4 regions of the Exiguobacterium sp. FSL W8-0210 genome follow, and region 4 is predicted to be linked to each of the others. Evidence: riboswitches for the same ligand, from Rfam matches in the RefSeq annotation. Region 4 holds a riboswitch; each other region holds the start of a gene.

Region 1 (8,146 bases), 440 kb from region 4:
ATAAGGACGTAGTTCATCCGAGACATCTGGATAGTTCGACACAAGCAACTTATCTTGCGATAAAACGAAGGCAGTTTGCATCGGTTCGTCATGCACGTTGAGAACGATCCGCCACACTTCTCCCTCTAGTTCCCGCTCATAGATGTAGAGATACGGATCATGAAGAGCTAAGTCGCGATACGTACCATAGACCATGATTGGATGATCCTTTCGCATCTGAATCAATGCTCGGTAAAAGGCAAGGACGGATGATGGATCGGCTTCTGCTTGCGCGACATTGATGTCCGTGTAATTCGGATTGACCGCTAACCACGGTTTCCCACTCGTAAAGCCTGCCGCGTGCGTACCGTCCCACTGCATCGGCGTGCGGGAGTTATCGCGTGCGAGTAACTGCATTGACGAGAGTACGACCTCCGGATCCTCGCCGCCAGCGACGCGCTCCGCGTATCGATTTTGAAAGGCGACGTCTTGATAGAGCGACGGATCCGAGAAGCGAATCCCCGTCATCCCAATCTCTTCTCCTTGATACACGTATGGAATGCCAGGTAATGTATGCAACATCAAACCGAGTAGTTTCGCACTCTCGACTCGGTATCGTTCACTGCCGAAGCGGGTCACTTGTCGCGTATGATCGTGGTTGTTGAGAAACTGTGAATTGACACCTAATGGGTATAAGACGTCATACCATCGTTTCTGAATTTCCTTGAATCGTAAAAGGTCCATCGCCTCCATGTCGTCCGCGATTTCGAAGTGAAACAGCGTTCGAAGTTCTTCACGTTCTTCACTGACATATAACAGACCGTCTTCTGGACCGACGAACGGAATCTCACCAACTGTAAACAAGTCTTTCCCGGCAAGGACGTTCGCATGCATTTCCTGAAGGAAGTCGTGCACACCTGGTTGATTCCCGAGATACGATAGATTAAACGGATTGACGACATCCTCAAGCGAACGTTTTTTGATCAAGTTGATGACGTCCATCCGGAAACCGTCAATCCCTTGAGCGATCCACCAGTTCATCATGTCGTAGATCGCTTGCCGGACAGCCGGTTGTTCCCAGTTTAAGTCCGGTTGTTCTTTCGCAAAGGAATGGAAATAATATTGTTCGCGCTCTTCACTCCACGTCCACGGGTTCGGCGCAAAGTAAGACCGCCAATTGTTCGGGGGCGTCTCTTTCGTTCCATCTTTCCAGATGTACCAATCATCCTTGTCGTGGATTCGGTCCCGCGACTGACGGAACCAGTCATGCTGGTCACTCGTATGATTGACGACCAAATCAAGAATTATCTTTAAGCCGCGTCCGTGAGCCGCTGTGATCAACTCTTGTAGATCGCCCATCGTCCCCGCCTTGTCCATGATCGTGTAATAATCGGCAATATCATAGCCATTATCGATGTCTGGAGAACGGTAACATGGATTTAACCAGACGATATCGACACCAAGCGATGCGATGTAATCTAGCTTGTCGATGACACCTCGCAAATCACCGATGCCGTCCCCATTCGAATCCTTAAAACTGCGCCAATAGACTTGATAGACGACTGCTTCTTTCCAGCTAGCTCGCTTCATCTCCTCACTCCTCTCCCTACTCTCTATTCCCGCTCCACATATCTGTACCTGTTTATTGGACGATTTTTTTGAATTTCAAAAAAGTTCTTTTCTTTTGACTGAATATTCGTTATCCTTGACGACAATACTACGAAGGAGGCACACATCCATGAAACATTTCGCTCCATCCATCGCCATCGATCGGCTTCCTGCTCCCGTTTTCGCTGAACTTGCGAACCGGATCGGTGCTGTGAAAGCTGCCGGACATGATGTCATTACCCTTGGTCAAGGAACACCCGATCAAACGACGCCCGTACATATTCTCGACGCCTTGAAACAGGCGATCGATGAGCCAACAAACCTTCAATATCCACCATTTCGTGGACATGATTTTCTAAAGCAAGCCGTCGCGAGCTTTTATGCGAACGAATTCGGCGTCACGATCGATCCGGCAACCGAGGTCGCAATTCTTCTCGGTAGTAAAGCCGGAATCGTCGCCTTACCACAAACGATCGTCAATCCTGGAGAAGGTGTCATCGTCCCGGATCCGGGGTACCCGGATTACCTGTCTGGAGCAGCACTTGCTGGTGCTTACCCGATTACACTTCCATTGCTTGAGAAAAATAACTTCCTGCCGGATTACGATTTACTTGATACGACAGATGTCGAGCGCGCCCGGATGTTGTTCCTCAATTACCCGAGTAATCCGACAGGTGCGACAGCGACAGCAGAAGCCTTCGAACAGACCGTTGCCTTCGCGGATGCCCATGATATTTGTGTCGTCCATGATTTAGCCTACGGCGGCATCAGCTTTGATGGTCCCACACGAAGCTTCTTGCAGACGGAAGGGGCGAAGGAGGTCGGAATCGAGTTGTTCTCACTCTCGAAACGCTTCAACATGTCTGGCTTCCGAATCGCTTTCGCGATCGGAAATCCGTCCGTCATCTCAAGCATCGAGACGTATCAGGAACATCTCTACGTCAGTGCCTTCACACCGATCCAACATGCAGCGACCGTTGCCCTGACGAGTGACCAGACATGTGTCCGTGAGTTAAGTAGCTTATACGAAACACGACGTAATGCCTTGTTCGCTAAACTCGATGCAATCGGTTGGAGCGGACCACGACCGGGCGGTTCCTTCTTCGTCTGGCTTCCGGTGCCTGAAGGATACACGTCCCAAAGCTTCACCGATCACCTGCTTGACGAAGCACACGTCGCTGTAACCCCTGGATCCTTCTTCGGCGAATACGGTGAAGGCTACGTACGGATCAGCTTGATTGCTGACGTCGAACGTCTAGAAGAAGCCGTCGATCGAATCGGAACGCTCAACCTGTTCCGGACACCTGTTGCGGAATAATTCTGAAAAAACATTTGACAGATGGGAATCATTTCCGTTAAAGTAAATCCCAACAGCATAACTACTTATCGAGAGCGACCGAGGGATTAGGCCCAACGACGTCCGGCAACCACCTGTAAGGAACGGTGCCACATCCTACAGAATGATTTTCATTCTGAGAGATAAGTTACGAAATCTTACACTTTCGTCGCTTTTTTCTGGTTGCTCTGCTACTAGGAAAAAGCGACTTTTTTTGTATGAGGAGATGAGCGGATGATTGAATTCAAACACATTACAAAACGGTTCGTTCGAGACCGGACCCCGATTTTTGCATTACGGGATGTCGATTTGACGATCCAAAAAGGAGAAATCTTTGGGATCATCGGTGAATCCGGTGCCGGTAAAAGTACGTTGCTTCGCCTAATCAATGGGCTTGAGCATCCGACACAGGGAACCGTCAAGGTCGACGGTGTCTCGCTCGGCGGGATGTCAAAAGCAGATTTGCGTCAACTTCGCTTGCGGACAGGAATGATCTTTCAGCATTTCCAATTGATTCAGTCGCGCAACGTCGCGGATAACATCGCTTTTGCGCTCAAGGCCGCTGGCGTCAAACGAGCAGATTTCCCGGAGCGAATTCGCGAACTCATCTCGCTCGTCGGACTTGAAGGATTTGAGACGAACTTCCCGAGTCAGTTGAGCGGCGGACAGAAACAGCGCGTCGGGATTGCCCGGGCACTCGCGAATGATCCAACCGTCTTGTTATGTGACGAAGCGACCTCTGCCCTTGATCCGGTCACGACGCTGCAGATTTTAGATTTGTTGAAAGATTTGAATGAACGACTCGGATTGACGATCGTCCTCATCACGCATGAGATCGATGTCGTCAAACAGATTTGCCATCGTGTCGCGGTCATGTCTCAAGGGGAAGTCGTCGAAGTTGCCTCTACATACGATTTGTTCAGTCAAGCCAAACATCCGGTGACACAACATTACGTCGACACGGCACTCCAGATCGAGCTACCGGAACGCATCTTGCAAGCGACACCGGGAAAGATCATCCGCCTACAGTTCACGGGCGAGAAGACCGGTGAAAGTACGTTGTCGGAAGCCATCCGTCGATACGATATCTCGGTCAGCATCCTGCACGGAAAAGTCGATTACATCCAAGACGTCGCTTTTGGTGTCCTAATCGTCAGCTTGACGGGATCCTCCGATCAAATCGCACCTGCCCTCGACTGGCTCGCGACGGAACTTCATACACTCGAGGTGATTCAGGATGTGGCTTGATCGTATTCAAACGATGTTACCTGAGCTCTTGAAGGCGCTCGGTGAGACGGCGTGGATGGTCGGAATTTCACTTGCCTTCGCATTGGTCGTCGGGATTCCGCTCGGGATTCTCTTGTTCGTCACCGACCGCGGTTTATTCTTTCAAAACATTGCCATCCGACGTGTCCTTGACTTCGTCGTCAACATCGTCCGGTCCTTGCCGTTCATCATCTTGCTTGTTGCCCTCATTCCATTAACGAAATTTTTGCTTGATAATACGATTGGTCCGACAGCAGCATCCGTCAGCCTCAGTGTCGCAGCGATTCCGTTTCTCGCACGACTCGTCGAAACATCACTGCGTGAGATTCCACCTGGTTTGATCGAAGCAGCGGAAGCGTGCGGTGCGAAACCATTACGGATCATCGTCAGTATCCTTTTACCAGAAGCACTCCCTGGCATCATTCAGGGCATCACGCTAACGACGATCAGTTTGATCGGCTTCTCGGCAATGGCTGGGATCGTCGGCGGCGGAGGTGTCGGTGACCTCGCGATCCGTTTCGGTTACTATCGCTACGATAATCTCATCATGATCGTGACGATCGTCGTCCTCATCGTCATCGTCCAAAGCATTCAAGCACTTGGGAATCAACTGGCGCGAAAAACAGATAAACGCTAATCATACATACAAAGGGAGAGTGGAATCATGAAAAAACGATACGCCTTTTTAGCAACAGCCTTACTCGGTGCAGGAGTCCTCGCAGGATGTGGAGACAGCAGCGCTGATGAAAAAGACAAGACGATCAAGATCGGGGCGACAAGCGGTCCTTATAGCGATATGGTCAAACAAGCGATTCAACCACAACTTGAAAAGCAAGGCTACAAAGTCGAAATCGTCGAGTTCAGTGATTATATCCAACCGAACATCGCGCTCGGTAGCGGCAATATCGACGCTAACTTATTCCAACACTCGATTTACCTGAAGACATTCTCTAAAGAAAAAAATCTCGACCTAAAAGGACTCATCACCGTTCCGACGGCACCGATGGGACTATATAGTAAGACGGCGAAGACACTTGACGACGTCAAGACGGGTGCTGAAGTCGCGACGCCGAATGATCCGACGAACCAAGCGCGGGCGTTGAACTTACTTGCGGAACAAGGCTGGATTGAACTGAAGCCAGATGTTGATCCACTGACTGTTTCAGAGAAAGATATCGTTAAGAATCCGAAGAAACTCGTCATTAAACCACTCGAGGCGGCTCAACTACCACGCGCCGTCGAAAGCGTCGATATCTCAGCCGTTCCAGGGAACTTCGCTTTGGCTGCGAAATTCGATTTACTCGATGCGTTAGCGCTCGAGACAATGGACGAGAAGTACCGGAACCTCGTCGCTGTCCAAACGAAAGATGCGGACTCACAAGTCGCAAAAGATTTGAAGGCAGCTGTCGAATCGGATGCGTTCAACACAGTCATCGAAAAATCATTCAAAGGCTTCAGCAAGCCTGAATGGGCAAACTGATAAAAAACAACCGGATTCCAAAGAGACAATCTCTTTGAAATCCGGTTGTTTTGTGTTAGAACCGATACCACATCAGCTCTTCATCATGATAGGTATCATCGACTTTCAGCGCCCGTGGTTCGATCGCGTATGATTCAAAACCAAGTGATCGATACAACGCTTTAGCAGCTTCATTCGTCCGGACGACCGAGAGATGGACTTGCTCAATCACAGGATGCTGCTTTAATGTACATAATGCCTCTTCTACGAGTTGTCGTCCGACCTGTTGTTTTCGGGCGCTTGGCGTGACGTACATCGCAAACAAATTCGCTCGATGTCGCATTTTGACCGGCCCCAGGCAGACGATAGTGACGACACCGACGAGTTCATTTTCATGAAACGCACCAAACGTCATCGACTGTTCGCTTTCAAGACGAGTTGCGTACCGTTCGATGGGTCGATCTTTTTCTGCTTCATAATCAGAGCCGAATGCCTCAGGATGGTTTCGTAAGGCTTCTAACCGCAGTGCTTTGTAACGAGTTGCATCATCAACCGTCAATTGACGTATTTTCAACTGCTCCACCCCCTGCCTGTAGTATAGTACAAACCGTTCCATGAAAAAGAGGACGACATCGAGCGATATCGTCCTCCATTCTTCTATTAAGGTGTTCGGAAATTAATCGTGAAGTACGGTGAATCATCTCGGAATGCTACACCGACATCTGCCTGCTTGAAGCTCTTTTGAAGGATGTTATCGCGGTGTCCTTTCGAGTTCATCAAGCCCCAATGCGCAGCAAAGACGTTCGGATAGCCCATTGAGAGATTCTCACCGGCTCCCATGAACTTGATACCGCCTTGTTCCATTCGATCGAACGGGTCACGACCTTGTGGATCCGTATGCGAGAAGAAATTATTCTTCGCCATGTTTTCGCTGTGACCTCGTGTGACCGGCTTCAGTGCTGTGTACGGTGCTAACGGATTTAATTTATAGTCGGCTCGTTCCCAGTTCATCAACCGAAGCATCAGTTTCTCATCTGTCGTTCGTAACGCATTCGACGCAGTACCGTAGAAGCCCTCTTTCTTCGATTCGACGTCTTTTGGAATCGCAAGCGTCGCTTTGACTTTATTGCCGTCATGTTGATCGAAGAAATATGTCACGTAATTGCCTTTCTTCTCGTAGACGGCGGCATGATCCAGATTCAACATGTAGTTCGTGTTGCCTTTACGATAGGACTTCACTGCGGTCCAACCTTTTTTCTTCAAGGAAGATTCCGTATCCTTATTCAAGACCGCGCCTTGCGTCGTCACGCCGTTCTTGAAACGATACTTCCCGTAGTCCTTACCATCCTTCGTCAAGGCGACGAATTCCTCCGTTGATGTCCGTCTGACTTCCCAGTCGTATCCCGGATATTCACTGCTATATCGATCAATCAGCTTGCCGCCGCTTTTCGGGTAATCGGCTTCTGCTTGTTCCATTGGAATGTTTTCGTAGCCGAAAAAGGCTACTGCTGCTACTCCGATGATTAGCCATTTTTTCATGCCCTCGTTTCGCCTCCTTCTATTTCATTACCTTTATTTTAAAAGAAAATCATTTCTTCGAACAGTCATCGGCTCTCATTTGTCTAAATCACATCTTTCGTCCATAAATCCGACACATTTCATGAGAACGCTCCCATTTAGACCAAATGCTTTTGTTTAGTCGATTCTTGAAAATATTTAGTACACATAATAAATGATTTTTCCCTTTTATTAAAATGTGTGAACATTCTTTTATTTCGTTCTCAGCGATTTTTGATTGCTCTCCGATTCTCGACTCGGTATCATTAGAATTCGTAAGCCAAACTTTCAATGCTTTTCCAAATAACATAATGATATGAAGGAGTTGACCTATGGTTTTACTGTATTTCATTTATGAATCCATTGCTTTTTTACCGATTCAACAATACTTATTTTCCGGCTGGATGATTCTTGTCGCGTTGACCGTATCGTTTAGCTTGGCTAATGCACATGAAGATGTCCGCCTGAATCAACGGCTCGGTTTCGAGTTGCTCGTACCCGGATCAGGTATGCTTCTCTCTAAGAAATTCATTCCTGGTCTTGCTATCATCCTTTTTTTAATCTTGATCCACTTCACTTATATGTTCCGTGTCATCCCTCTACCGATTGCTTTAATTTCTACGCTTTCCATCAGCACGCTCTCACTTCTTTCGCTTTTAATTCCAGCACGCAAAAAAGCGGACCGCTAAGTCCGCTTTCAAAAAAACAACGGACCTTCTTCGTCAAAAAGGTCCGTTGTCATATTATTGATAGTTTTTCGTTTCTTGTAATTTATAGCCGTTCGCTAATTCAAGCCACAGCGTTTTACCTTTTTTCGTTTTCACTTGGATAGCTGGGTTGTCTTGTGATACACGAAGAGCGAGAAGATTTCCTTGCTGATCAGCATGTGTTTCTCCAACCTTCTCCCACTTCGAACTGCCTTGACGTTCGATGAAGATATG
Region 2 (8,146 bases), 2.6 Mb from region 4:
AGGCGCTGGAAGTTTCGAAACGTCCCACTGTTCGTAAAGAACGCCGCGTGACGCGAGGAAGTCAGCGACTTCCGTTTGATCCGTATACCGTGTGTTTGTTTCTTGGAATAAGACTGTTGCCATGAGATGATTCCTCCTTTTAATGAGTGGATTGACGGCATGATTGCAACGTCAACGTGTAATTGAATAAAAACTCGAAGGCTTCGAGGTGTTTCTTTGCTTCAAAGGCGGTCGGTGCCCAGACCGTGATCCCGTGATTGCGGATCAGGACAGCACCACTGTCTGCTGTGACATGAGGTGCAAAAGCAGCGGCAAGCGTCGGAATGTCCGCATGATTCGGAATGATCGGTACCGTGACCGTCGCATCCTCTTCCCAGTGTCCGAGTGCCTTGATGATTTCTTGACCGGAAAAGGTGATACTGCCTTGATCGCCATAGAGTTCCGAAATCACATTGTTCGCAATCGTATGGACATGCAGGGAACAACCGGCGTCCGTTCGATTGAACACTTTGACATGGAGTAATGTCTCAGCGGAAGGACGCCCGGATTGCTCACCGATCAATTGACCGGTCGCATCGACATGAACGAAGTCGTCAGGAGTCGTCTGTCGCTTATCTTTCCCGCTTGCTGTCACAAGAAATTCAATCGGAATAGCAGACGTCCGAATGGCGAGGTTACCACTCGTACCAGGGAACCAATCGCGCGCCGCAAGCTCTTGTTTGATGGCGCGTAGCTCTTCATACCGTCGCATGAATGTCATGTTGTCACCTCCGCTCGTGTTAAATCATGAACGATATCGTGGAACGTCTCAAAAGGTGTATAGGCGATATCATTCTCTTCACACAACGTGATCAGATAATCACGGGCATAGACACGATCCGCTTGTTTTGCGAGTTCGAAGTCCGTCACCGAGTCACCGATGACGATGATGACGTCACCGTCTTTACGTAGTGTCCGGGCAACGGACGTTTTACAACAGCCGCACCCGTTCGTGCAATGGGCATCGCAGGCGTTTGGCCAATCGATATGGACGAATGGACCACTGAAATCGGCGACGTTACAGTAAATCTGTTCTTGGTCGAGGAATGGCGCTAAGATTGGTTCGACGAAAAAGTCCATTCCACCGCTGACGATCGAAAAATCGATGCCTTGACGACGACTGTACTGCAGTAACTCCGAAAATCCGTCGCGAATGACCGCACGCTCCAACAAAAAGTCAAGATAGGCTGTTTTTCCGTCAGACGGCAGAAGTGCGAACATTTGCCCGACACCACTCTGAATCGATAACGTCCGGTCGAGTACGCCGTGTTTCAACGGTTCGAAGTCACTCGCTGGCGCAAATGCCTGCATGAGTGCGATGATGTTATCTTGCGTCGTCACAGTACCGTCGAAGTCACAAAGAATCCGTACGGTCATGACTTGATCCCCCAAGCGTCGAGGGCGATTCGTAATTCTTCATGACGCGATGCTGCCGTCGATAGGGATTCATTTGCGAGTGCCGCATCGAGTGCCTGACGGAAAGCGATGACACCAGCCGCAGCACCTTGCGGATGACCATGTACGCCGCCGCCAGCGTTGATGACGGAATCGATCCCGAAGTCCCGTACGAGTTGAGCGACGAGTCCAGGATGAATACCGGCTGAAGGAACCGGGAAGATCGATTTCGTCTGACCAAGACGGGTCGCTTCGACCGCGATACCACGAGCGACATCCTTTGGCAAAGCGACATTGCCGTAAGGAGACGGGAATAGCGTCAAGTCTGCTCCAGCAGCACGCGGTAAAGTGCCGAGTAAGACAGGAGCTGCGACTCCGTGATTCGGGCTAGCAATCAACGCACCGCTATATGCCGGATGATTGAAGATCGGAACGTTGATTTCCGGATCACTCGCCAGTTCGCGTAAGACGTCGAGTCCGTATGTGAAGGTATTCAGCAAGAAAGCAGTCGCTCCAGCATCAATCAATCGCTTGGCTTGATCCTTGAGCGTAAAGACGGGACCACTGAGTGTGATCGCATATAACGCACGTTTACCGGTCCGTTGGAAGTGAGCATCGATGACCTCACGTCCGATCCGTGCCCGGTCAATCGTCGGTGTCAACGGATTGTCGTATAGGATCTCATCGTCTTTGACGAGATCAATCCCACCAGCGAGTTGTCCTTCGAGTTGATCACGAAGGAACGATAAATCGCGTCCGATGACTCCTTTGAAGATGCTCATTAATAATGGGCGATCTTCGACACCGATCAAGGAACGGACCCCTTCGATCCCGAATTTCGCACCTGGAAAGTCCGACGTAAATGTATCGGGTAGTAGCAATTCCGTTAATTTGATTTCACCGTCGAGTGAGAGTTTCCCGAAGACGGTCGTCAGAATCGCAGAAAAGTCGCGCGATACATTGTGTTCCGGGTAACGAATCGTGATATAGCCTTTACCATCGCGCTCTTCGGTATGTACGACTTCCCCTTTGAACGAGGCGAGTTGTTGTTGTTCGAGATGATTCAGTTCCGTCCAAGAACCGACTGTCAGACCAAGCGCGAGTTGTTCAGCGCGTTGCTCGAGTCGATCACGGGCAGTCAATTGATAAGTAGCAGTGATATAAGCCATGTCTTTCCTCCTTCAACAAAAAAATGGTCTCTCGTCAGCGACAAGAGACCATGAATGATTCGAACGTGGACTCTTATCTGTCAGCTTAGTAGCTGCAAGAATTAGCACCGTGCCAAAAGGTCGGTTGCTGCGACATCGTAGGGCTTGTCCCTCCGTCTGCTCTTGATAAGAATTGGATGAAATTGTGAAATCTAATTGCAATTTTTACATGAGAATCGTGACTTGTCAAACTTTTTTAGAAAATTTATTTTTTTGAAAATACTCTTTCTATAGATGACTTAAAAATGATGTCCGTTTCTGCTTGATTTCGATTTGACAGCGAGGAAGTCGATTGCGTAAGATTCAAATCAATATCACACACGACAACTACATACGACTCTTATCGCGAGTTGGCAGAGGGAATTGGCCCGATGACGCCGCAGCAACCGACCACTTGGCACGGTGCTACATCCAACAGACGTTTCGTCTGAGAGATAAGAGGACGCAGTGACTTTCCTGCGCCTCTTTTCGATGACGAAAAGAGGCGCTTTTTCGTGTATCACATAGGGGGAAACTGAGATGACATATAAAGCATTCACAGAACAGGACGCGATTGATCGTGTTCGGACATTAGGACTGATCGGCGATGGAGCCGTCGAAGCAGAAGAGATTGGCGACGGGAACCTCAACCTCGTCTTTCGGATTCGAGAAGGCGAACATCGCTTGATTCTAAAACAAGCACTCCCGTACGCGAAAGTCGTCGGTGAGAGCTGGCCACTATCACTCGAGCGGGCGTGGATCGAGCAATCCGCACTCCGTGAATTCGCCCGGCATGCCGTGCCGTTCGTACCGCGTGTCTTTCATGCTAGTCACGACGAGGCGTATACGGTCATGGAAGATCTTTCACATCTGACAATCGTTCGAAGCGGTTTACTCGCAGGTGAACAGTATCCGTTGCTTGCGGAACATATTGGTTCTTATCTCGCTCGGACTTTATTCCATACATCGGACTTTGCGCTTGGTCCGGTTGAAAAAAAACGTGTCGCCCGAACGTACTACAATCCGGACTTGTGCGACATCACGGAAAAATTAATCTTCACGGATCCGTTCCATGACGCGGAGACGAACGAGATTGAAGCCGGGCTTGAAGAAGAGGTGGCACGTCTGTGGGCGGACGATGAGTTGAAACGCGAAGTCGCAAAACTCGAAGCGCTTTTCATCACAAAAGGAGATGCGTTGCTACACGGCGATCTACATACAGGAAGCATCTTTGCTTCGGCAACGGAAACGAAAGTCATCGATCCAGAATTCGCCTTTTATGGTCCATTCGGATTCGATGTCGGACAGTTCATCGCCCACTTATTCTTTGCAGCATACCCGGATTATTCAGCACTTCGTGATGCCCGGATTCGCGACATCGATACGTTCTGGCTGACGTTCGCTTCGACGTTCCGCGCCTTATGGGAACGCGAAGCCGTCGAACCATTCCGGACATCGGGACTCGTCGACGATGTACTGAGCACGATTCTACAGGATGCACTCGGCTTTGCCGGTTGCGAACTGATTCGTCGGACGATCGGACTCGCACCGGTCGCTGATTTAGAAACGATTAGTTCTATGACGGAACGACTAGAACGAAAACAACATGCTTTACGTTTAGGATCGGCGTTAATCAAACGTCGGACCGAGTGCCGGACATTTGATGATTTACGAAACTTCGACGTAACGGAGGAACTTAGCCGATGAGTACATTCGTTCAAAGTATTCGTTATGAAGACCGTGTCTTGACGATTCTCGATCAGACACGTCTACCGCAGGAAGAACACTATGAAGTCATTACCGATCTTGCACAAGCGGTCGAAGCGATTAAACAACTGCGCGTCCGAGGGGCGCCTGCGATCAGTTTATTTGGCGGATTCGTACTCGTTCAAGAGGCGTACCGGTTTGAAGCAGAACTGTCGATCTATAAGCAGATTTTGCTTGAGACATCAGCGACGTTACTCGCGACACGACCGACGGCTGTTAACTTACGAAATGTCCTTGATCAATTGAATCCAATCATTCAAGACGGGACGTCGGTAGAAGAGATCCGCGAACGGCTCGAGCAGCGGACGATTGCCTTATACGACCAGGATGCGCAGACGTCACGTCAAATCGGGATTCATGCACTGGAATTGTTCCAGTCAGGCAACCGGATCCTAACGATCTGTAATGCTGGATCGATTGCGACCGCTGCTTATGGAACAGCACTTGCGCCGTTCTATATCGCAAAAGAACGCGGCATTGAATTATCTGTTTTTGCGAGTGAGACGCGACCATTACTGCAGGGAGCACGACTGACGACATGGGAGCTACAACGTGCCGGCATCGATGTCACGTTAATTACGGACAACATGGTCGCCCATACGCTGAAAGAAAAACAGATCGATGCGATCATCGTCGGTGCCGACCGCATTACACGAAACGGAGATACCGCGAATAAAATTGGGACGTTCCAATTGGCATTGCTCGCGCAAGCTTTTGGTATTCCGTTTTACGTCGCAGCACCGCTCTCGACGTTCGACTTCTCGCTCGTTTCCGGAGACGCGATCGAAATCGAAGAACGTGATCCGCAAGAAGTGACGACTGTCCAAGGTGTCGCGACAGCACCGGAAGGCGTCGCTGTCTTCAATCCGGCGTTTGATGTCACACCACACACATTCATCACGGGCATCATCACCGAACTTGGTGTCATCACGCAACCGAATGAAGAAACGATTGAACAATTAACAGGGCTTCAACCCCTCGGATAAGGAGATATGTCATGAAGAAACTAGCTTACGCCGTCCTAGCACCGGCACTGTTACTAGCGGCTTGTGCGAATGGAGAAGCCACGACGACGAAGGTCGTCAAGGATGTACCAAAAGGGGTTCAATCGGACGTCAAGATCGCCGTCATCCGCAACCTAGCATCGGATGATCATACGAAACAATTCCTTGATGGCGCACGAAGTGAAGGCGAAGCGCTTGGCTTTAAAGTCAGCACGTTCATTTCGGAAGGTAACGACGTCAAGTTCAAGGAGCTTGTCGCGCAAGCGATTCAGCAAGATTATGATGGGCTCATCATCTCGCATGGTAAGGAAGACTACGCCTATGACATGATTAAACCAGCGGTCGACAAAGGGCTGAAGGTCGTGACGTTCGATACGGTCACGAAGAAAAAAGGAACGGCGTTAAAAGGTGTGACGGAAACATTCCAAAACGATCATCAACTCGCGAAGCTATCGCTTGATGAAGTGACGAAGGTGACGGACAAAAAGCCGGTCCGTGTCATCAAACTTTGGTTCGGACCAGGTTTTGCCCCGCTCGATCGTCGTCAGGAAATCTATAAGACGTACGAAGCAGACGGTAAGATCAAAACGCTTGAGACGGTTGGACCGACAAACTTCCAAGATGTCCAAGGGGATATTGCAACGAAGATGAATGCGATTCTCGCGAAATATCCGAAAGGAAGCATCGATGCGGTTTGGGGAGCGTGGGACGAAGTCGCAAAAGGGGCTTACAAATCGCTCAAGGATAATAAACGTCAAGAAATCCCGCTAATCTCGATCGATGTCTCGAATCAGGATATCAACCTGATGCGTGAAAAAGGCAGTAACTGGGTCTCGACGAGTGCGGTGGATCCATTCTTGATTGGACAAACGGACATGCGATTACTGGCTAAGAAAATCGCTGGCGAGAAGACACCAGACAGCTTTGATCTCGACGCGAAACTCGTGGAGCAGAAGGCGTTGAAGCAGGATACGACGATGTACAATCTCGATACGATCATCAAAGGATGGAGTACATCGGACAAATTCAATGAACCGTGGATGGACCGGTTGCGTGACGTCCATAAAAAACAATGACGTCTACCAATCATCACTTGAAGATGACCGGGATTTCACTGGCGTTTCCAGGAGTGCAAGCCTTAAAACAAGTCTCGTTTGAAGTGAAATCCGGTGAAATCCACGCGCTTGTCGGTGCGAATGGTGCCGGTAAGTCGACGTTGATGAAAGTCTTATTCGGAGCGGAAACGGCGGACGAAGGAACGATCTGTCTCGACGGGAAGGAGTTGTCCATCACATCACCACGTGACGCGAAACAGATTGGAATCGACCTTGTCCAACAAGAGGTCGATGTGGCGCTTGTCCCGTATTTGACGGTCGCTGAGAATATCTGTCTCGATCTGTTGACGGACGGAACGATGACTGGCTTCGTATCCCAACGCCGTTACATACAGCGTGCCAAGGAAGCGTTAGCGACATTACAGGCGGATATTTCCGTCAAGACACGTGTCGAGGAGTTGCGGCTTGCTGAAAAGCAACTCGTACTGATTGCTCGCGCCCTCGTCCAAGAACGCCGTTTTTTGATTTTAGATGAACCAACGGCACCTCTCAGTCAGGCGGAAACAAGCCATCTCTTTTCAGTCGTGCGTCGTTTAGCCGAACGAGGGCTTGGGATCATCTTCATCTCGCATCGTTTACAGGAACTATATGAGATTTGCGACTCCATCTCGGTCATGCGCGACGGTCAACTCATCTCACGACATCTTTTGACAGACATCACGAAGGAAGCTGTCGTTGAGCAGATGCTCGGGCGTCAGCTTACGTCTGTTGCGAAAACGTCACGGGTAAATGCAACGAACGTATTGACCGTCGAGAGTGCTACGAATGCGGACGTCCACGATATCTCCTTGACGGTTCAAGCAGGTGAAGTCGTTGGTATCGCGGGTCTTGTCGGTGCCGGTAAAACGGAATTATGCAAAGCATTGTTCGGTGATCGCCCGTTTCAGGAAGGGGAGGTTCGGATAGGTGGAAAAGCCCATCGCCTTCGCAATCCACAAGCTGCGATTCAAGCGGGAATCGGTCTCGTTCCAGAAGAACGACGAAAAGAAGGAATTCTTGTTGCCGATTCTGTCGCAGAAAACCTAACAGCAGCGGCAGCTCATGATTTCGTCAACCGCTGGGGGCTGATGGATCGTCGCAAAGAAGCAGATCAGGCATCGCAATGGGTCAAGGAGCTGGGCATTAAAGTGGCAGACGTGAAACAGGAAGTAGGTCAACTATCCGGTGGGAATCAACAAAAAGTCGCCATCGGAAAATGGTTACTGACCGATGTTTCTGTACTCGTCTTGGACGAACCGACAAAAGGTGTCGACGTCGGAGCCAAACAAGATATCTATCGTCTGATTGACGGACTCGCGCAACAACAAAAAGGGATCCTTTACGCGACGAGTGAATGGGATGAACTTTTGACCGTCACGGACCGAATCTACGTCATGTTCGATGGACGGATCGTCCATGAAACGAAGACGGCGGATACATCAGAAGAAACCTTGTTGTGGTATGCGACAGGAGGAGGGCAACGATGAATGAGGTAGTATCAAAACAAACGAACCGAGGGAAGGGTTTACGTCCTGTCCTCGGATTCTTGAACGACTGGGGGATCGTCCTCGCGATCCTTGCCCTCGTCCTGTTTTTTGCGACGACGGCTCCAACATTCCTACAAGGGACGAATTTAATTAATATTTTACGAAGTATCTCC
Region 3 (8,146 bases), 230 kb from region 4:
TCTTTTTTGATGAAGGCCGCGACATCTTTTTGTTGATACAGCGATGCGATTTTTTTCAGTTCTTTTTTGTTCTTGTCTTCTGTTCGTGTTGCGATGATGTTGATGTATGGTTTTGCTGTCTCGTTCTCATGAACGATTGAGTCCTTGATCGGGTTGAAGCCAGCGTCAACGGCGATACCATTGTTGATGATTGATGCCGCGACGTCCGGTAAGACGCGTGGCGTTTGTCCAGCGACGATCGGAACGATTTTCAGCTTTTTCGGATTCTCGACGATCTTATCGACCGAACCGTTGCCATCGAAGTCGTCCGGTAGCTTGATCAGACCTGCTTCTTGCAGTAACAAGAGGGCGCGTCCCATGTTCGTCGCTTCGTTCGGAACAGCGATTTTTCCGCCAGTTGGAATGTCTTTGACATCCTTGTATTTATCCGAGTAGATCCCCATCGGTGCGATGACAGTCGTCGCAATCGGCGATAGCTTCAAGTTATGTTCTTTCTTGAAAGCGTTGAAGTAGGAAATCGTCTGGAAGGCATTGGCGTCGATCTCACCCTCAGCCAGTGCCATGTTCGGCTGGACATAATCGGAGAACTTGACGAGTTCGATTTTGATGCCTTCCTTCTCTGCTTTTTTCGCGACATAATCCCAAACTTGTGTGTCTGAACCGCTGACACCGAGCTTGATCGTCTTTTCGTCTTCTCCTGATGCTGCGCACCCGGCAAATAAAATCGTCGTGAGTGTTGCTCCAATTGCTACTGCTTTTTTCATGGCTGAATCGCTCCCTTGATTAATGTCTTCTGATTTTTCGTGCGACGATGTTGCCTGTCGTCTGTAAGCCTTGGACTAAGATGACGAGAATCCCGACCGTGATGATCATGACTTTCGTATCAAACCGTTGATAGCCGTAAGTAATTGCTAAGTCACCCAAACCGCCACCACCGATGGCGCCTGCCATCGCCGACGCCCCGATCAAGCCGACCGTCGCGATCGTTAAGTTCAGGATGAGTGAACCGAGTGCTTCCGGTAGGAGGAAGCGGAAAATCGTTTGAAACGGTGTCGCGCCCATCGCTTCTGCTGCTTCAAGAACGCCTTTATCGACTTCGAGTAAAGAACTCTCGATCAGACGCGCCATGTACGGTGCAGCGTAAAAGACGAGCGGAACGATTGCGGCTTCTGTTCCGATCGATGTCTGAACGATCAAGCGCGTCAACGGGATGATCGCGACGAGTAAGATGATGAACGGAATCGAGCGGAAAATATTGACGATACTGTTGAAGAACGTGAACAACGGAACATTTTCAAGTAACGCTCCTTTTCGCGTGACGACAAGCAGGATACCGAGTGGTAAGCCGATCAAGGTCGAGAACAAGAGCGAAACGGATACCATCGTCATCGTCTGCAAGAATGCTGTCCAGATATCACTGTAGTTAACTAGCATCAGCGAGCACCTCCTCAACGGTTACCTGCGCCTGATCGATGTAGTGTAACGCTCGTTTCACTTCTGTCGTCTCACCGATCAGTTCAACGAGTAATGTGCCGAACGGCGTATCCTGCAACTCCGTGATGCTACCGTGCAGGATATTGACATCGACGTCGAAGCGTTTTGCGACTTGCGATAAGAGTGGTTGTCCGGTGTGATGTCCAAGGAAGTGAATCTTATAGATTGGATTCGCATTCCGGGACTCGATCAACTGACGAATCGACGCTGGAATCTCGTCATGCATGACGGAGCGAACGAAATTTTTCGCTGTCTCAGTCTGCGGGTTTGAAAAGACATCAAAGACCGTTCCTGACTCGATCAACTTTCCAGCTTCAATGACGGCGACCCGGTCGCAAATCTCCCGGATGACGCCCATCTCGTGGGTAATCAAGAGAATCGTGATCCCGTACTCGGCATTGATCCGTTTTAATAACTGAAGAATATGATGTGTCGTCTGGGGATCAAGTGCTGACGTCGCTTCGTCACATAAAAGGACGGAAGGTTGCGTCGCGAGTGCCCGGGCGATACCAACGCGCTGTTTCTGCCCACCCGACAATTGATCCGGATAATGATCTGCTTTGTCCGCGAGATCGACGAATTCGAGTAACTCCGTCACCCGGCGGCGAATTTCGTCTTTCTTGACGCCTGCGAGAACGAGTGGTTTCGCGACATTCGTAAAGACCGTGTTCGCATTCAACAGATTGAAGTGCTGAAAGATCATCCCGATCCGTTGTTTTGCTTGGCGTAACTTTTTCGGAGACAGTTGCGTTAAATCTTCCCCATCGACCGTCACCGTTCCTGACGTCGGTCGTTCTAACAGATTGACGCAGCGGAGCAGTGAACTTTTTCCGGCACCGCTAAAACCGATGACCCCAAAGATTTCACCTTTTTCGATCGTCAGGTCGACACCGTCGAGCGCTGCAATCGTCTGATCTTTCGTGACGTACGTTTTTTTGACTTGATGAAATGCAATCATTCCGTTTTCCCCCTTCATTCAACAAAAAAGGTCCCTTCTTGAGAAACAAGAAGAGACCTGGATCCGCACAGTGGCAGAATCCACTCCACTCATCTCTCAGACATCTGTCTGATGGAATTGGCACAGTGCTCATAATGAGTCTGTTGCCGAGGTTTCGTAGGGCCAGTCCCTCCACCTCTCTGGATAAGTATTGCGGTATGAAATTCGTATGTGTGTTGTTGTGTTGTTGCTTATGTCGTAAAACTAATTTTTACATTACGGGTCGAACCTTTAAAAGTCAACCAACTTTTCAAAAATAATCCATTTGGCGCATATCGATGGATGAACAAGTTATGAGTTAGCTTACTGAACGGATCATGATTCGTCAAGAACGATTTGACAAGTCATTTTCGGTCGTGCTACCATCGTTTCAATGATTAATCCGACAATTCCAATATGATATTTATCAAGAGTGAACGAGAGACCTGGCTCTATGACTTCACGGCAACCTGCAATCTGTAAGGTGCTCCGACCAGCAAAGCGCGGCTTTGGATGATACGGTGAAAAACTCGTGGGCGTCCAAGCAGTGACGTCGACGAGTTTTTTTCATGAATGGAGGAAAAATAGTAATGATGAACTATCCTGTATTGACTGGTGCTGAAGCATTTTATCTTCAAGGTGGACCGATCGGCATTCTAATCTGTCATGGTTTTAACGCCACTCCGCAGAGTGTCCGGGACGTCGGTGAGGCATTTGCTGCCGAAGGTTTTACCGTCTATGCCCCGCGCTTACGTGGACATGGAACGAACGTCCGCGAGTTTGAACAATCGACTGCTCGATGTTGGAAGCAAAGCCTGCAAGACGGCTATGAACGTTTACAAGAAACATGCGATCAAGTCTTCGTCATCGGTCAATCGATGGGTGCGACGCTTGCGTTGTCGCTCGCTGCTGACGGCATTCCGTTTGCCGGCATCATTACGATCAATGCCGCACTCTCCGTTCCATCCTATGAAGCACTTTCGTTCGAGGACGGTCCACAGTACTTACCGGAAGGGGCACCGGACATTAAGCGAGCAGCCTTCGAAATCATTTATGACCTCGTTCCGAGCCGTTGTGCGTTCGAACTCGTCCGTCTAATGGATGAGACAAAAGGACGCCTCGGATCCATTCTCCTGCCGACATTGATTCTCTACTCGGCGACCGATCACGTCGTTCCGCCGTCGAGCTCGGATTATCTGCACCAGCACATCGGGACGAATGATAAACGAATCTACTGTCTCCTCAACTCGTACCACGTCGCGACCCTCGATCATGATCAGGATTTGATCGTGCGTGAGACGATTCGTTTCATCGAACGCTCGAGTCGTTTCTCACAGGAAACGGGATAAAAAAAAACAGCTATTCGTCTTCACTTAGAAGCGAACAGCTGTTACATCAAAGGACGACCATCATCGGTTCGTCTTTTTTGTTTATCCTTTTTGGTGTTGCATCGTTTGGAGCGGCTTCGGCTTTCCTGGCACTTCATGGCAGTGGCGGCACCGTGGCTCATACGATTCTGAAGCGCCGACTAAAATGATCGGATCATCATAGTTCGCTGGTTTTCCATCAATCAAACGTTGTGTCCGGGAAGCCGGATCGCCACATGAGAGACAGATCGCCTGAAGTTTCGTCACAAATTCTGCGCGCGCCAGTAATTCCGGCATCTTGCCAAATGGCTCTGCCCGGAAATCCTGATCGAGTCCTGCACAAATGACGCGTTTTCCGTCTTGCGCAAGTGCTTCGATGACTTGAACGATCTCATCATCAAAGAATTGAACTTCATCAATTCCGACAATTTGTGTTTCTTCCGCTACTGCTGCATAGAGATCACGACTCGTCGCCATTGGAATCGCCACGACGGAATTTCCGATGTGAGAGACGACATGCTCTTCATGGTACCGGTCGTCGATTGCCGGCTTGAATACTTGAACGGGCAGTTTGCCGTACTGTGCCCGTCTGACACGACGAATCAACTCTTCCGATTTCCCGGAAAACATACTACCACAAATTACTTCGATCCAGCCGTACTGATTTATTACATGCATCATCGTCCGACACCGTCCTCTAAAAATAGTCACTTTAACGAGTATAGCTCGAAACGGTATTGAGAAAAAGGGTTGACTTCCGGAAATCAAAATTCATTTTTTCTTTACCTAGAATTTTTGTCCTTTCATTCCAACCTTCATCCATTTCCTGTACACTAAAGAAGAAGATTCTCGCGAAAGAAGGTGTCCCCGATTCATCATCTCTTACATGACATTCTGCACCAATATGGCGCCCTTGGTCTTTCCGTCCTTCTCGCAGGTGGTATCGTGGGATTGCCGGTTCCTGATGAGACCTTGCTCGTCCTGTCCGGTTTTTGGATGCATCAAGGCAATCTACCGCTGTTCGGTACGATTCTTGCCGCTTACGCTGGCAGTTGCATCGGAATGACGATTAGCTACGTGCTGGGCTTAAAACTCGGCATGCCCCTGTTGCATCGCGTCGGACCAAAGATGCGCATCTCAGAAAAACACATTCTCTCCGCTGAAGCCGGATTTCGTCGTTACGGCAAATCGGTCTTGATCATCGGTTACTACATACCTGGTCTTCGCCAACTCTCTGCTTTTTTTGCAGGTGTTTCAAAAATGCCGTTTCGCATTTTTGCGAGTTACGCGTATACAGGTGCTTTGATTTGGGTCAGTGTGTTCTTGGGCGCCGGCTACTTTGTTGGTCGTCATATCTCGTTCCATAAAGTCGTCGACTACATCTTGGCACATCCAGATGCCATGCCGTACTTGATCGGGATCGTCGGCGGGATTGCTTTCTCGTTCGTCTTAAAGACGTACCTTACGTACCGTTCGCAATACAGCCTATACAAAAACAGCCTGCTTCCGTAATGGAGGCAGGCTGTTTTTTAAGAACCGGCAAGTAATTACTTGCGGCCGTATTTTTTGTTGAAGCGATCGACACGACCATCTGCCGCGTTGAACTTTTGACGACCTGTGTAGAATGGGTGCGAGTCTGAAGACACATCCACACGGATGAGTGGGTACTCGTTACCATCTTCCCAAGTGATCGTTTCGTTCGAAGAACGAGTAGAACCGCTTAAGAATTTGTACTCAGTCGTTGAATCCATAAATACTACTTTGTTGTAGTTAGGGTGAATTCCTTGTTTCATGGTTGATTTCTCTCCTTCCGCCCTGGTCCATTTGCTGAGCCAGAGTAAGTTACCTTCCTATACTAAACGATTTTTTTACGCGTCGCAATAGTTATTTTTCCGTCGTTGCTTCCTTCTTGACGGTACGCGGTTTAGCAGGTGCACGTCGGACCGTCTTCTTCTTTTCTTTCTCAAGTTCAGCAAAAAATTCTTCATTATTTTTCGTGTCGCGAATCTTACGCAGGAACGTATCGACGAACTCGTTCGACTCGTTCATCGTCCGACGAATCGTCCAGAGCGCATCGAGTTGCTCTTTCGGAAGCAAGAGTTCTTCCTTCCGCGTACCTGATTTGCGAATGTCGATTGCTGGGAAGATTCGGCGTTCCGACAGCTTACGATCGAGATGTAGCTCCATGTTTCCTGTTCCTTTGAATTCCTCATAGATGACGTCATCCATGCGGGATCCCGTCTCGACGAGTGCCGTCGCAAGAATTGTCAAACTGCCACCATGTTCGATGTTTCGCGCCGCACCAAAGAACCGTTTTGGTTTGTGGAACGCTGCTGGGTCAATCCCCCCTGAAAGCGTCCGTCCGCTTTGCGGCACTGTTAAGTTATACGCACGAGTCAAACGCGTGATCGAATCCATCAAGATGACGACATCTTTTTTATGTTCGACAAGTCGCATCGCCCGTTCAAGGACAAGTTCAGAAATCCGCACATGGTTGTCCGGTGTTTCGTCGAACGTTGAACTGACGACGTCTGCTCCCGGAACTGAACGCTCGATGTCAGTTACTTCCTCTGGTCGCTCATCGATCAATAGAATGATCAGCTCGACATCCGGATGATTCTCTTGAATCGAGTTTGCGATTTCTTTGAGGAGTGACGTCTTCCCTGCTTTTGGTGGTGCGACGATCAAACCGCGTTGTCCAAACCCAACTGGTGCAATCATATCCATGACACGAACCGATAAATGACGCGGCTCTGTCTCAAGACGCATTAAACGATCCGGATAGATCGGTGTCAGCGCCGGGAAGAACAAACGGTTACGCGCTGTATCCGGTGCTTCGCCGTTGACGGCTTCCACACTAAGTAACCCTTGGAAACGTTCGTTTTCCTTCGGTGGGCGTACTTTACCTGTGACGACATCACCATTACGTAGATTGAAGCGTCGGATTTGAGAAGCGGCGATATAGATATCTTCAGAGGATTGGGAATAATTGATAGGGCGAAGGAAGCCGAAGCCACCATCGTTTTGCATTTGTGGATTACCAGGGATGACTTCAAGTACCCCTTCGAGGAAATAAAGACCTGTTGATTCCGCCTGTGCTTTTAGAATCTTGAACATCAACTCACGCTTACGGGCTTCCCGATATTGCGGGACATTCTTCGTCTTTGCGATTTCATATAATTCTTTTAATGTCAGCTGGCTCAATTGAGCCAAAGTATAGGAACGTTCAGGTTTATCTTTTTTATCAGTTGTTGGCATGTTTTTCACCTATTCTTTATAAATTCAACTGCATTCAGCATACTTCCATACATACATCAGGAGGTATGTAATTTCTTTCGTGAACTAAAGGTATCATATTTTTTTAAATTCGTCGTCAACAATCCTTTGCGTTTCTTACTTTGTAATATTCAAGGATATTATTTCAGTTATGTTACAAAAGCATCTATTTTGTCTTCTAACTGAAAAAACGTTTTTAAGGGCGCACATGCTAAGATATTCCTGCAGACAAAATTCTTACACAGTTGTAAGGTTCACTGCTTAATTACACACTTAATGATTTCATCATATAACTTACGGACGCAACACAGTACATTAAAACGGAGGAATTCTTAACATGAAACGTTTTCTAGCATCGATCGCGACAGCAGCCTTAGTGGTTTCAGGTTTTACATCAGTGGGTACAGGTAAAGTTGAAGCAGCGACAGTCACGAAAGTCAAGATCACGGACAACGGTCTTCGTGTTCGGACAGCTCCTTCTACGAAAGCAAGCATCGTCGGGAAAGTCAACGCTGGTCAAGTCTTTACATACAAAGGCAAATCAGGCAGCTGGACAAAAATCTCATACGGCGGTAAAACACGTTATGTCTTCTCACAATACACAAAGACATACAAATCATCTTCAAGCGCTAAAAAATCAACAAGCACATCTTCTAAACGGACGAAAATCCTGAACGAAGCAGCAAAACATAAAGGTACACCATACGTATGGGGCGGAACAACGACTCGTGGATTCGACTGCTCTGGTTTCACAAGCTACGTTTACAAGAAAGCGGCTGGTAAAACATTGCCACGTACGTCTTCTTCACAATATTCTTCTTCTAAGAAAGTCCGCGTTTCAAGCGTACAACCAGGAGATCTTGTCTTCTTCTCACACGGTAGCGGCATTCAACACGTCGGGATCGCAACAAGCAAGTCAAGCATGGTTAACTCAGAAACAGGTGGCGTTAAATACTCAAGCTTCAAATCAGGATACTGGGGTTCACGCCTTGTCGGCGCAGGATCTTACCTTTAATTCATCATCTCAAAGCGG
Region 4 (8,146 bases):
TAAACCTGACATTCTTTTACTCGATGAGCCGACAAACGGACTCGACCTGAAAGCTGTCAAATGGCTTGAAGAATTCTTGATCGGATTCGAAAACACGGTCATCGTCATTTCCCACGACCGTCACTTCTTGAACAACGTCTGTACGCACATGGCGGATCTTGATTACGGTAAGATCCAACTGTATATCGGAAACTATGATTTCTGGTATGAATCAAGTCAGCTTGCTTCGCGTATGGCAAGTGACCAAAACAAGAAAAAAGAAGAGAAGATTAAAGAACTTCAAGCCTTCATCGCACGTTTCAGCTCAAACGCTTCGAAAGCGAAACAAGCGACGTCACGGAAGAAATTGCTTGATAAAATCACACTCGACGACATTCGTCCATCATCACGTCGTTATCCGTTCGTTGGCTTTACGCCAGAACGCGAAATCGGAAATGATCTCTTGATGGTCGATGGTCTCTCGAAGACGATCGATGGCGTCAAAGTCCTTGATAATGTCCGCTTCTCGTTGAACAAGACGGATAAAGTCGCGTTCATCAGCCAGAGCGATATCGCGATCACGACACTATTCAAAATCCTTATGGGTGAGATGGAACCGGACAGCGGTACATTCAAATGGGGCGTCACGACTTCCCAATCATACTTGCCGAAAGATAACTCGGAATTCTTCGAAGGCTCGGATAAGACGATCCTCGATTGGCTCCGTCAGTATTCACCGGCAGATGAGAGCGATACGTTCCTCCGTGGATTCCTCGGTCGGATGCTCTTCTCAGGAGAAGAAGTCATGAAAAAAGCATCTGTCTTATCCGGGGGCGAAAAAGTCCGTTGTATGCTTTCAAAAGCGATGCTCAGTGGTGCTAACGTCCTTGTACTCGACGATCCAACGAACCACTTGGATCTCGAATCGATCACGGCACTCAACGATGGTTTGATCGCTTATAAAGGCGCAATGCTCTTCAGCTCGCATGACCACCAGTTCGTCGAAACGATCGCGAACCGCATCATCGAGTTGACACCAAACGGTATCGTCGATAAAGAAACGACATACGATGAGTATTTGAACAACGATACGATCCAACAGCAATTAACAGCGTTATACGCACAATGATTTTAAAAGAGACCGGAACTGTCGTTTCGGTCTCTTTTTTGAACACGTTGAAGGAGGAATGCGATATGCGACATCGCGTATGCGCTGCGTTGATTGAAGAGCAACAGATTCTAATGGTCGAGTTACATACCCCTTCCCGGACATTTTGGACGTTACCCGGCGGAGGTGTCGAGAACGGTGAAACTAAAGAGCATGCCGTCGTGCGAGAAGTGTTAGAAGAAACGCATCTTCACGTCACGGTCGAACGGAAACTTTACGAGATTTCAATGGATCAAGGAACAGAGACATGTTTTCTCGTTCGCCGTGTCTTAGATAGTCCTGAACCTCGACTCGGGATCGATCCTGAACTATCGCTTGATCAACAAGAATTACGAGCTGTTCGGTTTCGACCATTAAAGGAGCTTCAAGATGATTCACAGATTTCTCGTTTGCGTCGACTATCGTAACGATATAATCTTTGGATTAAATGAAAATTTAATAACCGTATTTATACTTAAAAATAGTAGTCGGTAACTAAGCTTTTTGATAATCCAAAATCGCTCGATCCAGCGATAGAAAACGAGAACGTTATCAAGGTGTCGACTGCCTATCCGTTTTACCGAGTGGTCACAAATCGTATACGAATCGATAAGATATGAAAAAACGGATTTTCAGGCGCGGGAATCCGTTTTTTCATGCATTGTTCTTCTTTTGTTTCGCTGCCTCTTCTTCGACACGTTGCAACAAGGCCTGAACAATTTTCTCGTTTTCTCGTTCGCCACCGAGTGACAAGAGACTTTTCCCAACGAAGTTTGCCCCTTCATTTTTTCCTGTATAAATCAACAGACAACGAGCGTGTCCAAGTGGTTTGAGCGTAAACGTCATCTCAATCTTAAATATTTTAGCTAACGTGAATCCAATCGTATTTTGTTTAAAGTCCGGCTCATTCGTATAGGCTAAATCGGTCACGATGTAGGTTTCGAGTCGGTTGCCCTGCATGTACGTTTGACGATACGTCGAACCGACGACACCCGGTTTTCGTTCAATCACCTCATGCTGGACGACGTTTGGAATCAAACGCTGCAATCGCGTGTGATCAAACAAGTGCCATGCTTCCTCAATCGGGATATCGAGCTGTCGTTCTTCTCTCCACGTAATCATAGATCCGCCCCCTTTTCTATAGAAATACCCTGTCATCCGGTCTTGTAACGTCCGGTGACAGGGCGGGAGCAGATTCTTATTTTACTGTGCTTGTTTCAAGGGCTGCACCGAGGAACTTCGCTAGTTCGAGCATGCCGTAGCGTCCTGCAGCTGCCTCGGCATCCGAATTATAGTTCGTATTCGTATTGACGTCATACGTATAGATCGTACCTGACGCATCCTTAATGAACTCGATGCCTGCGACCGCGATTTGGTTCGCTTGGAGGAATGCTTCATACTTTTGGATGATCGGGTCATCGAAGCCTTCAACGATTTGGAACTTCATCGGTGTTTGTGGCGCTTCTTCACCAACTGGGCAGAACAAGTCGTCGATCACACATGCATCCGCTGGGCAAAGCTCAAAACCTTCTGATGTATCGACTCGAACCGCGTAGACCAACTTTCCACCTACGAACTCACAACGTGTGATGTACGGTTCTGGTGCTTGAATATACTCTTGAATCAACGTGATGCCATCGACTGGTTCGTCGAATGTCGGACCGTCGAGATAAGCTTCAAGTGCTTCAATCGAATGGAATAACTGGACGCCGAGACCTTTCCCTGCACGGTTGTGTTTCGTGATGAATGACGAAACACCGATCTCTTTTGCTGCTTGTACGATTTGATCGCGTCCGACGGCAGCCGTCGTCTTCGGTACACGAATCCCAGCCTTCCGCAACGCCGTGTATTGATTGACTTTGCTGACTTCAAGACGAAGCGCACGCGTTCCGTTAAAGACGGTCCGGTCATGCTCTTCTAACCAAGCGAGGACCCCTTCCGTCAACTCCGGCGCGTAACGATGCCCCCGCGTATGCGAAGACGCACTCATACGACTGTAAAAGACACCTTCTGGCGGCAGTTCATCTAACGGTACGATTCCTTCATTTAAGTGCCACTGCTCGTACGGCAACTTGAGTTCTTCGAGACGTTTGATGAGATGATCCGTCCATTCTTGGTTTTCGTGGAGAATATGAATTTTCGTCATGATTGTTGACCTACCTTTCGTTTCGCTTCGACCAGTGGCATTACGTCACAAGCAAAGCGTTCCATTTCTTCAAGTTGTGGTGAGAATTGTAACAAGAGTAACGTGACACCAACGGCTTCGAACGCTAGAATCCGTTCGGCAATCTGTTCTGGTGTTCCGATCAAGTTCGGTCGCAGACCACGGTTCGAAACGGAATAATCATTTCGCTCGACCTGTTGTTCCAGTTGCGATTTACTGATGAAATCTTGATAACCGGCATAACCGGCGCTGTCTTCCTTGACGTCCGTGATGCGTTGCCACTCAAGAAGCGCTTCTTCTTCCGTATCCCGACAAATGATGTAGGCAGCAAGACCGAAGCTCTCAAGCGGTGCGTGTCCCGTCGCTTCCCGGCGTATTTTCATGTCATTGATTTTATGAGCTACTTCTTCAACAGTGCCTCCATGCATGACGTAGGCATCACAATGTTCGACGATCGTCCGTTTTCCGGCTTCACTTTCTCCACCAGCGTAGAGCTTAATTCCCGGACGCTGGACAGGTTTCGGATGGAGTTCTGCCTGTTCGATCGTGTAGTGATGACCGAAGAAGCTGTACGGTGACGCATCTGCCCATAGTCCTTTCATGACCGTGACGAACTCTTCCGTCCGGGCATAGCGCTCATCATGTGCAGTAAAAATACCGTTGTATTGTTTTGCTTCTTCTGCCCACCAGGCTGAGACGACATTGAGCGTAAATCGCCCTCCACTCAACTGATCGATGTTTGCCGCCATCTTCGCCGTCGTCGCTGGATTATGGAACCCGGGACGAACCGCTGTCATGATCTCAAGGCGTTCTGTTGTTGCAGCAATCGCCGCTGCCGTTGTCCATGCCTCAAGACTCGGTTCCTTGATGCCTTTGATATCGTTCAAGTTCAATTCCGCAATCAACGTCGTCGAGAAGCCGATGCGTTCAGCTGTTTGTGCGACTTGTTTCGCATAATCGAATGTTGCTGGCATCTGTTCATCCTCGACGTTACGTAGCCATCCCCCAAAAATCGGTAACCAAAAACCATACTCCACTCCATCGTCCCCCTTATGATAAAAAAAACGCTCTTTTCGAAGTTCGAAAAGAGCGACGGTATCTTGTCCTGTCCGCTCTTATCTTCAGAAGGTATCCCTTCCTGGAAGTAGCACCTTCCGCCATAGCGGCGGGGTTGCTGAAGTGTCTTCGGGCCAGTCCCTCGACTTCTCTAGATAAGATGTATTGCATTCATCGTACAGAATTCATTGAACTAAAGCAACCATTAAACCGTCTTTTCCTATCGGATTTATCCCTAAAGAAAAATCCCGACGTGATGTCGGGATTCGGAATTAGTATGGTGCGACGAAATCTGATGTCTGCTCTGGCGCTTGCTCCCCACGAATACGATCGTAGAATTTGGCAAGCGTGACACTGAAGTATGGTCCGACCCATAGGACAGCAAGACCAAGCGTAACAATGACAAGCAACGCCCAACCGATAAACGATAAGAAGAGCAAGAATGCTTCCATCTTGTGTCCATCCATGAGTTGCCGTGAGCGTGTGATGGCCTCGAGAATACCGATCGATGGTTCATCCCGAAGGATGTAGAACGTCAACAAGTAAGAGAATGACTTGATGATACCAGGGATGATTAAGAGTAACGTCCAGAGCGCGATAAAGATGAACTGAACAATGGCCAGCCCCACCACTTTCAGGAACATACCATATGGCTCAAACAAATCCGTCACTTTCGTTTCTTCGCCACGAGCAATCGACATGGCAATCCATGTCCAACCGACTCCTACTGGAATCAATAAAATCGACACCAATGATACAACGAGATCTATACTACTAGACGGCTCATCGATATCCGATCCAAATAAATTAGGAACACCCTGAATAATACTAAACAGCAGAAAAGCTAGGACTGCAAATCCCCAACGACCGCTGAGCGACTCCTTCGCTGCTTTCTTTAATTGAGATGACATGAGTAAGGTCCTCCTTGAAAAATAAGTTCTCACCTTACTCTACGGCTTAAAATTTCTAATGTTTCACTCTTTTTTCAATAATTTCCCGTCTCGTTGCTGGTTGAGCCAAGCACGCTCAAGTTGTCGTCCACATGTTAGAACGAACGTTGAACATCGAAGCGCTTCATCGCAAACGAAATGTCATGTTTTTCGTCTATGTACGCTGATATATCTCCACAGCCGGATCCTGACGCTTGTATTTCGCGACGATGACGATCAAAACCGTGATGATCACAAGCAGGAACCAAGAAGACAATTTTCCAAGATCAACGACTGCCCAGCCTCCTTCCTGATGCGGATAGACCCAGCCTTTAAAGAACGTCACGATGTTCTCCGCGATCCAAATGAAAAAGGCAATCAGTAAAAAGGATAGGACGAGCGGCATCCGGTAGATCGTCTGCTCGATCGTAAAATGAACCCATGACTTATAGAAGACAAGGACGACGAGGACCATCAATAGCCAGCGTGCATCGAAGATCCAATGGTGGGTGAAGAAGTTGAGATAGACGAGACTGCCGACGCTGATCGCAAGCCAAGGCGGTGGAAATGCTGTGAAGCGTAAATGAAATCTTCGGAACGCTTGACAGACATAACTTGCGACACTTGCATACATGAATCCTGCATACAAGGGAACACCAGCCACTTTCGTTAGAGCCTGTTCCGGATAACTCCAAGACCCAACGTTCACCTTGAACAGTTCAAGTGCTAGACCAATCACGTGAAAGAGTAAGATCAGTTTGAACTCTTCCAGCGTTTCATAACGCGTGACAAGTAAGACGATTTGGACGAGAAGACACCATAGCAACAGGAGATCGTATCGCGCGATCGGTTCAGCAGGAAGATAACGTGAAAGAGCAAGCGCTGCGAAAATCATGACGGGAAAGACACAACAGATGGCTTCTATGTATGTAAAACGAATCAGGTGCCGGATCGCTTTCATCCTGTCATCTCCTTTTTTCTTCAGTATACGTTTCTCTTTCGACCTTCCCCTCCTTCTTAAGATGGAAAAAACGGAAAATTTCGTCTTTCTTCTTCTACTTTCCTCATGATACAGTTAACGAATCAATTATTTTTAAGAAATGAGGTGTTAGACATGACGCGTCATCGTGCTTCCTGGTTATTACGCGCTACGTTAAAGTGGGGACTCTTCCTACTCGGTTTATTTTTACTCGCTCTCGGCTCATCGATGATGATCACGGCTGAACTCGGTGTCTCGACGTGGGATGTATTACATCTTGGTCTCCAAAAGAAGACGCCGCTATCCGTCGGAACGATCATCTTGCTTGTCGGTCTATTACTCGTTTTCGTGAAGTACGCGTTAGACCGCGTCACACCGCAAATCGGAACGCTCGTCAACGCGATTTTCGTCGGTGTCTTCATGAATCTTGTTCTTGGTTCTCATCTCTTACCTTCTTTTGAGTCGATCTGGTTGAATACGCTCTGGCTGATTTTCGGTATCTTCATCATTGGGATGGGCGCTGGTCTGTATGTCGCTATTGGATACGGGGCCGGTCCACGTGATGGGTTGACGCTGACACTTGCAGAGCGCTTCGGAACGTCAATTCGTCTGATGCGGACGATCATGGAAGTCACGGCATGCGGCATCGGTTGGTTGCTTGGAGGACCTGTTTTCTTCGGTACGATCCTCTCGATTTTCCTGATCGGACCGTTCCTGCAATTTTGGTTGTTCTATTTCCGCCGGATCATTGCAGCAATTGATGCAAAAGGACTTCCAGCGTCTGAACGCCAAATTAGCTAAGTCGCCTGACTCGATATCATTCCGCGTGAATGATATCTTTTTTTATGTCAGAAGCAGATAAGTTGCGTCATCAAAATAAACACGTTATATTCGTTTACATATCAATCTTTGATACGTCAAAGGTTTCTTCGAACGAAGGGAAGGATGTGATGGATTGAGTATTTCCTGCACCGAAAAAGGACGTTTGATCTATGCACTCGTCTCCGTCAATAAGACGATTGCTCAAAAATTCGATCTCTGTACGGATGGTTTCAGTCAGACGCGAATGGACCTACTTGCTCAACTACAAGTCGATCAAACGATCAGTCAAAAAGAATTGCAAAAACGCGTCAATGTCGATCACGCGGCGGTGACCCGTCACCTCAAACACCTGGAATCGACAGGGATGATTGCTCGCGAGCGTTCAGCCGCTGACAATCGGGTGATTCTTGTTTCCTTAACGGAACAAGGGGCGACGCGCATTGCACGATTACGCGAACAAAAAGAGGAGTTCCTCGAGAACTTACTCGAAGGATTCTCTGCTGAAGAACAACGGACGTTAGCTGAGATGATTCAACGCATCGAAGCGAACGCCGAAACATTACCTAAATTAAAAGAGGAGTCGCTTTAATATGGCAACGCAAACTCAAACAGACTTCATGGAAATCGTCAAAGGACGCCGTTCGATTCGTAACTACGATACAGACGTGAAGATCTCAAAAGAAGAAATGACACAAATTCTTGAAGAAGCAACACTCGCACCTTCTTCTGTCAACATGCAACCATGGCGTTTCCTCGTCATCGATAGCGAAGAAGGCAAAGCGACACTTGCACCACTCGCGAAATTCAACCAAGTCCAAGTCGAAACATCTTCTGCTGTCATCGCCGTCTTCGGTGACATGAACGCTGTTGATCAACTCGAGAACATCTACGATACAGCTGTCGCAAAAGGGCTCATGCCACAAGAAGTACGCGATCGCCAAGTACCAGCGATCCAAGGGATGTACAGCAGCGTATCAGCAAACGACTTGAAAGACAGCATCTTGATTGACTCGGGTCTCGTCTCGATGCAATTGATGCTCGTCGCTCGTGCACACGGTTATGATACAAAC

The links. Region 4 has a riboswitch for S-adenosylmethionine ahead of MKY22_RS15725 (LLM class flavin-dependent oxidoreductase). Riboswitches for the same ligand answer to the same signal wherever they lie in the genome.
Region 1: another riboswitch for S-adenosylmethionine. It lies ahead of MKY22_RS13470 (methionine ABC transporter ATP-binding protein); the one in region 4 lies ahead of MKY22_RS15725 (LLM class flavin-dependent oxidoreductase).
Region 2: another riboswitch for S-adenosylmethionine. It lies ahead of mtnK (S-methyl-5-thioribose kinase); the one in region 4 lies ahead of MKY22_RS15725 (LLM class flavin-dependent oxidoreductase).
Region 3: another riboswitch for S-adenosylmethionine. It lies ahead of MKY22_RS14465 (alpha/beta hydrolase); the one in region 4 lies ahead of MKY22_RS15725 (LLM class flavin-dependent oxidoreductase).

The regions. Positions count from the first base shown of each region.
Region 1 covers NZ_JBBOUK010000001.1:2,582,197-2,590,342, forward strand. Annotated here, with positions in the region: gene MKY22_RS13460 (alpha-glucosidase) at 1-1,569, opposite strand, end outside; gene MKY22_RS13465 (aminotransferase class I/II-fold pyridoxal phosphate-dependent enzyme) at 1,718-2,905, shown strand; SAM riboswitch class I at 2,968-3,073, shown strand; gene MKY22_RS13470 (methionine ABC transporter ATP-binding protein) at 3,158-4,171, shown strand; gene MKY22_RS13475 (methionine ABC transporter permease) at 4,161-4,826, shown strand; gene MKY22_RS13480 (MetQ/NlpA family ABC transporter substrate-binding protein) at 4,854-5,669, shown strand; gene MKY22_RS13485 (GNAT family N-acetyltransferase) at 5,725-6,222, opposite strand; gene MKY22_RS13490 (CAP domain-containing protein) at 6,309-7,187, opposite strand; gene MKY22_RS13495 (hypothetical protein) at 7,538-7,894, shown strand; gene MKY22_RS13500 (FN3 associated domain-containing protein) at 7,949-8,146, opposite strand, start outside.
Region 2 covers NZ_JBBOUK010000001.1:444,962-453,107, forward strand. Annotated here, with positions in the region: gene MKY22_RS02405 (1,2-dihydroxy-3-keto-5-methylthiopentene dioxygenase) at 1-123, opposite strand, end outside; gene MKY22_RS02410 (methylthioribulose 1-phosphate dehydratase) at 140-760, opposite strand; gene MKY22_RS02415 (2-hydroxy-3-keto-5-methylthiopentenyl-1-phosphate phosphatase) at 757-1,416, opposite strand; gene MKY22_RS02420 (2,3-diketo-5-methylthiopentyl-1-phosphate enolase) at 1,413-2,603, opposite strand; SAM riboswitch class I at 2,674-2,775, opposite strand; SAM riboswitch class I at 2,980-3,083, shown strand; gene mtnK (S-methyl-5-thioribose kinase) at 3,162-4,328, shown strand; gene mtnA (S-methyl-5-thioribose-1-phosphate isomerase) at 4,325-5,374, shown strand; gene MKY22_RS02435 (sugar ABC transporter substrate-binding protein) at 5,386-6,468, shown strand; gene MKY22_RS02440 (sugar ABC transporter ATP-binding protein) at 6,465-7,973, shown strand; gene MKY22_RS02445 (ABC transporter permease) at 7,970-8,146, shown strand, end outside.
Region 3 covers NZ_JBBOUK010000001.1:2,793,668-2,801,813, forward strand. Annotated here, with positions in the region: gene MKY22_RS14450 (MetQ/NlpA family ABC transporter substrate-binding protein) at 1-764, opposite strand, end outside; gene MKY22_RS14455 (methionine ABC transporter permease) at 784-1,434, opposite strand; gene MKY22_RS14460 (methionine ABC transporter ATP-binding protein) at 1,424-2,452, opposite strand; SAM riboswitch class I at 2,539-2,642, opposite strand; SAM riboswitch class I at 2,892-2,993, shown strand; gene MKY22_RS14465 (alpha/beta hydrolase) at 3,061-3,819, shown strand; gene MKY22_RS14470 (thymidine kinase) at 3,901-4,515, opposite strand; gene MKY22_RS14475 (DedA family protein) at 4,699-5,349, shown strand; gene MKY22_RS14480 (type B 50S ribosomal protein L31) at 5,385-5,630, opposite strand; gene rho (transcription termination factor Rho) at 5,722-7,095, opposite strand; gene MKY22_RS14490 (C40 family peptidase) at 7,451-8,128, shown strand.
Region 4 covers NZ_JBBOUK010000001.1:3,027,176-3,035,321, forward strand. Annotated here, with positions in the region: gene MKY22_RS15705 (ABC-F family ATP-binding cassette domain-containing protein) at 1-1,108, shown strand, start outside; gene MKY22_RS15710 (NUDIX domain-containing protein) at 1,174-1,554, shown strand; gene MKY22_RS15715 (hypothetical protein) at 1,781-2,248, opposite strand; gene MKY22_RS15720 (ATP-grasp domain-containing protein) at 2,325-3,272, opposite strand; gene MKY22_RS15725 (LLM class flavin-dependent oxidoreductase) at 3,269-4,327, opposite strand; SAM riboswitch class I at 4,403-4,508, opposite strand; gene MKY22_RS15730 (DUF975 family protein) at 4,619-5,257, opposite strand; gene MKY22_RS15735 (DUF817 domain-containing protein) at 5,451-6,236, opposite strand; gene MKY22_RS15740 (YczE/YyaS/YitT family protein) at 6,390-7,055, shown strand; gene MKY22_RS15745 (MarR family winged helix-turn-helix transcriptional regulator) at 7,210-7,665, shown strand; gene MKY22_RS15750 (nitroreductase family protein) at 7,667-8,146, shown strand, end outside.